4 regions of the Lentilactobacillus sp. TOM.63 genome follow, and region 3 is predicted to be linked to each of the others. Evidence: predicted binding sites of a transcription regulator. Region 3 holds the regulator's gene; each other region holds the start of a gene.

Region 1 (2,208 bases), on a different contig from region 3:
GTGCAAATCGCTCCGGGCAGGCAATGATGTTATATTTTTCAACAATTGGCAGTAACATTGCACAGCAGACACCATGTGGGGCGTCATACTGACCGCCCAATTGATGCGCCATTGCGTGAACATATCCCAAATCAGCGTTATTGAAGGCCATCCCGCCTAACATTTCAGCTTCAACCATCTTGGTTCGCGCTTCGACATTATGACCGTTGGCGTATGCTTCTCGCAGACTCTCTTCAACTAATTTGATTGCTTCGACACACTGGCCATCGGTGATTTCATTTCGATTGGTTGAAACATATGGTTCAATCGCCTGAACAAATGTATCCATTCCAGTTGCCGCAGTTAAATTTGCCGGAACATCCAGCATCAGCATTGGGTCGTTAAATGAAACCAATGGCACATTTCGCCATGAGACAACAACGAACTTCAGTTTCGTCTTTTCATTTGTAATGACACAGTGGCGAGTCAATTCTGAAGCAGTACCGGCAGTCGTGTTAACGGCCATCAATGGTGGCAATGGATTGCTGAGAGTTTCAATCCCAGCTAATTTGGTAATGTCATCCCCATTTGTCAAAATAATGCCGATCCCTTTACCACAGTCATGAGAGGAGCCCCCACCGACAGTGATAATACTGTCACAATCGTTGTCCAGATAAACCTGCTTCCCCTCTTGAATGTTACGGATCTTCGGGTTAGGTTCGACGCCATCATAAATGACATAAGGAACCCCGGTTTTGTCCAATGAAGCAAGGGTCTGGGCAACTGGGCCATTTTCCATTGAACGCAAAACGGTGTCAGTCACGACCAAAGGCTTCTTCATGTTCAGCATCTTAGCCCGATCACCAATTTTTTCAATAACGCCTTTACCAAAAAAGTTCACACTAGGCATTAAAAAATCAAAATTTTCTTTCATTATAAGGATCCTCCAATATGATTCACTCAGATTTGAAGCCAGTTACATCGTAGCATTCTCACGTGTTTTTGTAAATAATTTCACAAATATTAGTCGACTTCCAAAATCATTTTTTAAGTTCAATCAGCATTTATGCGGTAAGTACTTAATGATCAAATTGAGACTCACGCAATAAATTATCACGCCGATTGAAAGCGCTTGTGAGTCAGTGCTTGTGAAAAAAACGTTCTATATCGAACAAAAAAAGTGACCGGACAATTTCTGCCCGAGCCACTTCAGCTAACTTACGAAGCTAACAATACTTGCTTTTGCGATCCAGATAAGGGATTGCAACATACCACGACCCCCACCGTTCATACAAAAACGGCCATGCATCCCAAAACTAGAATGCACGGCCGCCTTCGTTTCAACTTCAGAGCTAAGTCATCTTTTGGTCCCAATCTCGATCACGCTTGATGATCAAAAATACTGGTTAAATCTTCTGACTCGGAATCATCGGCGATCTTGACGTAAAAGTTTGCGAAAGCCAATTGAGTATACGGCAACACCCAAAATGACAAAACACCAAATGACAAGCCTTCCAGAATATACCAGCCTATAAAACTTAAGGCCAAAATGAAATATTCCATCTTATGCCCGGCCATCATCTGCCGGCTTTTGGTGATTGCCTCAAAATACCCAATTGGTTTGCCAGCGTCTAATGCATCACGATAGATATTTAATGCCTGAACGTAAGAGAAACTCTTGATAATCCCAGGAATCACCAACAAAAGCGACCACAAAAAAATCATGATTGTTGTCAAAATTCCCATGATAATCGCACTGATAAAATAAGTGCCATTATTCAAGATCGTAAACGATTTGGTCACTGGCTGATCGAATTTAGCCTTATTTCGCAACAAATCGATGCTGGCGAAGGTCATCCCTGCAGACAGCAAACTAATAATGATTCCTAATAAAGCCATAATGGCAAAAATCAACAGCAAGTTTTCAGTACCAGCGTTCAGGTCCCCTTCAAGGAGCATGGCATAGCTATTCTGAAACGCCTTTGACTGAATATCAATCATTGAACTGGCAAAGGAATTGCCGAACTGTAAAATAATCACTGGTAAAAATAAAATCACAAAAAATGGAAAATGACTTGATAATAGTCGTTTAGATTCAAGTTTTAAGCTAATTCGGTCCATAGAACCTCCCTTTGGTATATGGTCATTGATAGTCTCATTCTACACGTTTGGTCTGTGAGATTGAAATAATTTTTGGGTCATGCGATTTAAAGCTACGACTAATCCAAA
Region 2 (2,208 bases), on a different contig from region 3:
TATGATTAGTTTTACCGGCAGTACCCAAACTGGTAAACATTTATCACAGAAGTCAATTATGATTCCGCTGGTTCTTGAATTAGGTGGGAAGGACCCCGCAATCGTCTGCGACGACGCTGATTTGGATAAGACGGCTGATAACATTGTCAAAGGCGCTTATTCATATTCAGGCCAACGTTGTACCGCCGTTAAACGGGTGCTGGTTGACGACAAAGTTGCTGATGAACTTGTTGCCAAGTTAAAAGAAAAGGTCGAAAACCTGTCAGTTGGCTCACCAGTTAACGACAGTGCGATTGTCCCATTGATTGATGATAAGGCTGCTGACTTTGTTCAGGGATTGATTGACGATGCCTTGGATAAAGGGGCCACTTTAGTGAGTGGTAACAAACGGGATGGCAACTTGCTTCAACCAACGTTGCTGGACAATGTGACCGAGGACATGGATATTGCTTGGATTGAACCATTTGGCCCAGTCTTACCAGTTATTCGGGTTCACTCAGTTGATCAAGCGGTTGAAATTGCCAACAAATCAAACTTTGGTTTACAAGCCAGTGTCTTCACTCAGGATATTGACAAAGCCCTTGAAATTGCCGGTGCTGTTGAGGTTGGAACCGTTCAAGTTAATGGTCGCCCACAACGGGGGCCTGACAACTTCCCATTCTTAGGCGTTAAGGCGTCAGGAATGGGAACCCAAGGTGTTCATAACAGTATTCTTTCAATGTCACGAGAGAAATTAACCGTTATTAATTTAAAACCATAAACGAAGAATTCCACATAGAGATAGATTGATGTTTCATGTGAAACATTAAGAAAGCCACGGATTCAGGATTATTCCATTGATAAGCGGAATAATGGTGCCTGATAATCCATGGCTTTTTGTTTAAAAGAGCTTCATTTTAGTACATTAGCTGTTAATCGTGAGGGTAAGGATTGGCATCTCTCAGAATTTCCATTGAGGTGTGAAACTTAGCTATGGGGTAACTACTTCAGATTAGGTTACCAAATTAATTGGTCTGTTTGATGCTACAAGTGTTGCCAATTAAACAAAGAAGTGAAAATAATTTACAAATCAAAGCAAACCAGGTATGCTATATTTGTGAACTAAGTAACTATAGCAGGTCAATTATGGCCATATCGGAGGTAGTCAAATGACAGATAGATTAAAAGGAAAAGTTGCGATTGTAACCGGCGGGACTCTAGGGATTGGCTTGGCCATCGCGGACAAGTTCGTTGAGGAAGGCGCTAAAGTTGTGATCACTGGCCGGCATGCTGATGTTGGCGAGAAAGCTGCCAAATCGATTGGCGGTCAGGATGTGATTCGGTTCATGCAACACGATGCCTCCGACGAAGCTGGTTGGACAAAATTATTTGATGATACTGAAAAAGCATTTGGTCAAGTGACCACCATCGTTAATAATGCCGGTATTGCTGTTAGTAAGAGTGTTGAAAACACGACTACTGAAGAATGGCGAAAATTACTTTCAGTTAACTTAGATGGAGTCTTCTTTGGGACTCGTTTAGGTATTCAGCGAATGAAGAACAAACACTTGGGGGCATCGATTATTAACATGTCTTCAATTGAAGGATTTGTTGGCGATCCAACTTTGGGTGCTTACAATGCATCTAAAGGGGCGGTTCGAATTATGTCCAAATCAGCTGCTCTGGATTGTGCTTTGAAAGATTACGATGTCCGGGTTAACACGGTTCATCCAGGTTACATCAAGACACCACTAGTTGATGACTTGGAAGGTGCCGAAGAAATGATGTCCCAACGTAGCAAAACGCCAATGGGCCATATTGGCGAACCAAACGATATTGCTTGGATCTGCGTTTATTTGGCCTCAAACGAGTCGAAGTTTGCAACCGGAGCAGAATTCGTTGTGGATGGTGGTTATACGGCTCAATAAACTGTAAATATTAGCTGGTTGATTTGAACTCCCCTAGGGGCTAAAATCAACCAGCTTTTTGTTTCGGAACAAATGTTTACAAGAGTCACAAAAAACAAATGCCCTACGCAATTCCGTGCTACAATCGACATGAAAATAATGGTATAAGAAGGTGGGTCATGACAAAATTAAGGTCGAATAATGACGGATTTCCATTCACTGCCCGAACAGATTATCGCCAGCACTTGCAACAACTTGTAGCAAGTGCGCTGCCCGCTGATTTTGAATTGGCGGCTGCTAATTTTGCCCGGTCGACCGCGAT
Region 3 (2,208 bases):
TCCAAAACAACGTTGCGGCCTTTTGGTCCTAATGTTGCTTTAACTGTGTCTGCTAATTTATCAACACCCTTGAGCATTGCGCCGCGGGCATCTTCAGAAAACTTAACTTGTTTAGCCATTACAAATTTCACCTCAAAAATGTATTTTTGATTTATTATATAAATTAATGATGCTGATTATTTCGCAAAAAGTTTATTCAACAACTGCGACAATATCTTTTTCATGTAAAACTAGATAGGATTTATCGTTGTCCTCGATCTCAGTACCTGCGTACTTATCGAACATTACCTTGTCGCCCTTTTTTACAACTGGCGCAACCTTTTGACCATTGTCCAAAACTCGGCCATCACCTACGGCAACAACTGTACCGGCTTGTGGCTTCTTCTTAGCATTATCTGCTAATACGATACCGCCTACCGACTTTTCTTCTTCTTTTTCTGTTTCGATAATTACACGATCGCCTAATGGTTTTAACACGTTAGTCCCTCCATTTACAACTATTTTTAGCATCATTAGCACTTGAATGACAGAAGTGCTAATCACTGTTTATAATATATTATTTTTTTGATCTAATTGCAAGGATTTATTAGAAAATGTTCAGGATATCATGCCTGGATTGGGATTATACCAGGGTTTGTGGCAGGGATTTAAATCATCGCCTAATTGCTCTATTTTTGAATCATCCCCTACTTTAAATAAACCAATACCCATATTTAGACACATCTTGCACTCTTATAAATCAAATAAAGCGCCTCGCCGTGAACAAGAAACGTTCATCGCGAGGCACTTTATTTAAATTCAACCCGAGCTTTAACTTCGACTTATCCACACATTAATCGTGTTTTTCAATCGAGGTAAAGTCGCAGGAAACTACTTTCCAAAGTTATCGATAAAGTAAATCAACGTCTGTAGTTCATTGGTCAAATCGACGTTTTGAACCAGCACATTATCAGGTACTGAGATTCGGATTGGGGTGAAATTCAAGATCCCTTTTACGCCCCCAGCTACCGCATCCGCTGCAACTTCTTGGGCTGCAGATGATGGCACTGTCAGGATCACAACCTGAATTTGTTGTTCATGCAGCTGGCTGGCAAGCTCTGAGATTGGATAGACTGGTACCCCATCCTCAATGGTATTAATGATCGTTCCATTCGTATCAAATGCCGCAGAAATCCGTACGTTGCTATCTTTGTGAAAATTAAAGTTTAACAGCGCGTGGCCCAAGTTACCAACACCAATCAAAGCAACGTTGGTCAGGTGTTCCTGGTTCAAGATCTGCTTAAAGAAGTTCAGTAGGCTATCGACATCATAACCATAACCCCGTTTACCCAATGCGCCAAAATATGAAAAGTCTCGGCGAATGGTGGCAGAATCCACCTGAACCGCTTCTGCCAACTCGGTAGAAGAGATCCGTTGTTTTCCGGTATCGTGTAAAATATTTAAATATCGATAATAAATTGGCAATCGTTTCGCGGTCGCCTTTGGAATGTTTTCGGCTGTCAAAATTTCCTCCTGTAAAACCTATTTTAAAAATTCAAAACTTTGTGAACCCATCTTTATTTATTATTCTATCATATAATGCCACCTTGTGAAATGTATTTCAAGTAATACTTACAAACTATTATTGTAAAACCAGATAATATGATAAAATTATATACTGTTAACTACAGAAAGGTGGCCGCTGAATTGATAATTTTACAAGCCCAAGATTTAACCAAACGATTTAACGGGGAAGAAATCTTTTCGAATGTGAATATGGCCGTCCAAGAAAAAAGTCGAATTGCTTTGGTGGGCCGAAACGGCGCCGGAAAATCCACCTTAGTCAAAATGATAATCGGTGAACAATCGCTCGATGGTGGCCAAATTGTGACCAAAAAGAATCTGAGCATTGGTTACTTGGCACAAGACACTGGCCTAGATTCCGATAAATCAATTTATGATGAAATGGCCGCCGTCTTCGCCAAATTTAAACAACAAGAACGAAAGATTCACGAATTAGAGGCGCAGATGAGTGATCCCTCGATTGACCCAGCTTCCGAGGAATATGCCCAAATTTCATCACAATATGATAATATTCGGGCGGATTTTGAACAGCACAACGGTTATGGTTACGATGCAGAAATCAGAGGCGTCCTTCACGGCTTTGGATTTGGTCAAGCTGATTATGATCGGCCAATCAACGAATTGTCTGGCGGTCAAAAGACCCAA
Region 4 (2,208 bases), on a different contig from region 3:
CGTCTCTTTGCGATAGTTTTGATGTTCAATAAGTCGTAATCGGTCACATTGTGAGAAATTGAGTTTGCTCCCCACGAACCAGTTCCCAATGTCAATGATGGCGTCATTTCATTATATAGATTACCTAATCCGCCAAGACTGGTTGGCGTATTAACAAGCACTCTGGCAGCCTTCATCTTGATACCAAACTTAAGTGCCAAGTCGTCATCAAGAGTTTGAATGCCTGCGGTATGACCAAGACCACCAAAGTTGAGCAATCGTTCACAAATATCGAAGGCATCTTCTTGAGCCTTCGCACGATAAATGCTGATGACTGGGCAAAGCTTTTCGGCTGATAATGGTTCCTTAGGGCCAACTTCAGTTACTTCCGCAGCCAAAATCTTTGTATTGTCTGGTACTTTGATATCGGCTAGTTCAGCGATTGCTTTAGCAGACTTACCAGGAATTGGACCGCGAACACTAACACGTTGTGGATCAAACATAGTATCAGCAAGCTTCTTTTGTTCCTTCTTTGGAACGAAGTAAACGCCATTTTTAACTAACTCGGCTTTAACCTGTTCATAGATCTCAGTATCAATAACAGCACTGTTTTCAGTCGCACAGATCATCCCGTTATCAAAGGTCTTTGAAAGAACCAAATCGTTCACTGCCCGTAAAATATTGGCCGTTTTTTCAATATAAACAGGACCATTACCAGGACCAACACCAAGGGCTGGTTTACCAGTAGAATAAGCGGCCTTCACCATGCCGGGACCACCAGTAGCTAAAGTACTGGCAACTCCTGGATTATTAATTAATTTATCAGTTGCTTCAATACTTGGTTCGGTGATCCATTGGATACAACCCTCCGGAGCGCCGGCGGCAATTGCAGCATCGCGAACAACTTTGGCTGCTGCAATTGATGATTTCAATGCTTGGGGATGGAAACTAAAGATAATTGGGTTTCGGGTTTTCATCGAGATAATTGATTTAAACAATGCAGTTGAAGTTGGGTTGGTTACAGGTGTGATTCCTGCAAGGACACCGAGGGGTTCAGCGACAGTAATTAACTGACGCTCCTTATCATCCTTGATAACGCCGACAGTCTTATGATTACGGATGCTGTGCCAGATCTCTTCGGTAGCATACATATTCTTAATTGCTTTGTCTTCAGCAACCCCACGGCCGGTTTCGTCATAAGCCATCTGAGCTAATTCCATGTGCTTATCTTGACCAGCCATCACCATTTCGTGAGTGATGTGATCAACTTTCTCTTGATCAAATGAGTCCATGATTTTAAGTGCTTTTTGCGCCTTTGAAACTAAACCGTTAATCATTGTATCAACGTCAGTCTTGCCTTCAGTTTTTGGTGCTTTCTTTTCTGCTACTTTGTTTTCAATCATTGCTTGCCTCCAATGAAAATATGTTTGTTATCAATTTCACAATTACAATACTATCACAATTTTTTGAATTGTAAATAGTTTTGTTCAAAAAATCACAAAAGTTTTCAGTAAGCGTCGAATCCCTGTGACATCAAGGTAAACAAAAGGAGGAGCTTATAATTCAGTCCCCTCCTTAATGAAAACGATTACAGAAATTACCATGTGAACGCTTTCGCTACTTCTCGATTTTAGTTAAAGGTTTTTCAATAATTTCCAACAGTTTTTCTGATTGAACTCGATCAATGATGACATTTACAGCAACTTGCATTAATTTATCGTTCAAATTTTTTTCTTCAATCGCCCGGCCGTTATTTCTGCCATCGATGTTCTTAAACGAGAACATGAGCCGTTTAACGAAACGATCATAAGCTTGCTGCGGATAAATATTGGCGGTTACTTGATCAATCCCATGACGAATGGTTGCCAGTGAAAAGGCTGGCTTCAATAAGCTAATTAAAATCACGTCCGCAATCTGCATGGTTTGATATTTTTTCTTGACGGGTGCCATGATCGCCTTGTGCTTGACGTAATTATTAATCATCGCTGGCGTCACTTGATCAATTCCAATCGGTCCCAGTGTGTCATTCACCAGAGCAGTCACCTGATCCATGTACAGCGAGAAATTAGGTAATTCTGACCACAATGGCAACTCCACCTTCTTTAGTTTCTGTTCCCATTGTTCATATTGTTCTGCATCGTAGCTCATGAAATCACTCCCTTGGTTTTATTATACCATATTATCTAGTTTCAAAGACTATCTAGAAGCAAATAAAAAACAAGCTTTGCT

Evidence for each region. Region 3 encodes Rex, which represses fermentation and respiration genes when NADH is low (regulators of the CRP and FNR family bind a similar motif). Its sites were predicted from a motif close to TTGTGAANTANTTCACAA; they were not measured.
Region 1: a site for Rex is predicted at 982-999, ahead of QUF07_RS11405 (iron-containing alcohol dehydrogenase). Genes of this name have one in related genera too.
Region 2: a site for Rex is predicted at 1,095-1,112, ahead of QUF07_RS01270 (NADP-dependent (R)-specific alcohol dehydrogenase). Genes of this name have one in related genera too.
Region 4: a site for Rex is predicted at 1,407-1,424, ahead of adhE (bifunctional acetaldehyde-CoA/alcohol dehydrogenase). Genes of this name have one in related genera too.

What each region holds. Positions count from the first base shown of each region.
Region 1 is NZ_JAUCAP010000072.1:1,254-3,461, forward strand. Features, by position in the region: gene QUF07_RS11405 (iron-containing alcohol dehydrogenase) at 1-913, opposite strand, end outside; gene QUF07_RS11410 (DUF975 family protein) at 1,360-2,100, opposite strand; gene QUF07_RS11415 (MFS transporter) at 2,140-2,208, opposite strand, start outside.
Region 2 is NZ_JAUCAP010000004.1:1,235-3,442, reverse strand. Features, by position in the region: gene QUF07_RS01275 (NADP-dependent glyceraldehyde-3-phosphate dehydrogenase) at 1-760, shown strand, start outside; gene QUF07_RS01270 (NADP-dependent (R)-specific alcohol dehydrogenase) at 1,149-1,907, shown strand; gene QUF07_RS01265 (hypothetical protein) at 2,066-2,208, shown strand, end outside.
Region 3 is NZ_JAUCAP010000002.1:61,779-63,986, reverse strand. Features, by position in the region: gene groL (chaperonin GroEL) at 1-119, opposite strand, end outside; gene groES (co-chaperone GroES) at 193-477, opposite strand; gene QUF07_RS00820 (redox-sensing transcriptional repressor Rex) at 871-1,503, opposite strand; gene QUF07_RS00815 (ABC-F family ATP-binding cassette domain-containing protein) at 1,687-2,208, shown strand, end outside.
Region 4 is NZ_JAUCAP010000051.1:11,636-13,843, reverse strand. Features, by position in the region: gene adhE (bifunctional acetaldehyde-CoA/alcohol dehydrogenase) at 1-1,382, opposite strand, end outside; gene QUF07_RS09820 (DUF1836 domain-containing protein) at 1,597-2,127, opposite strand.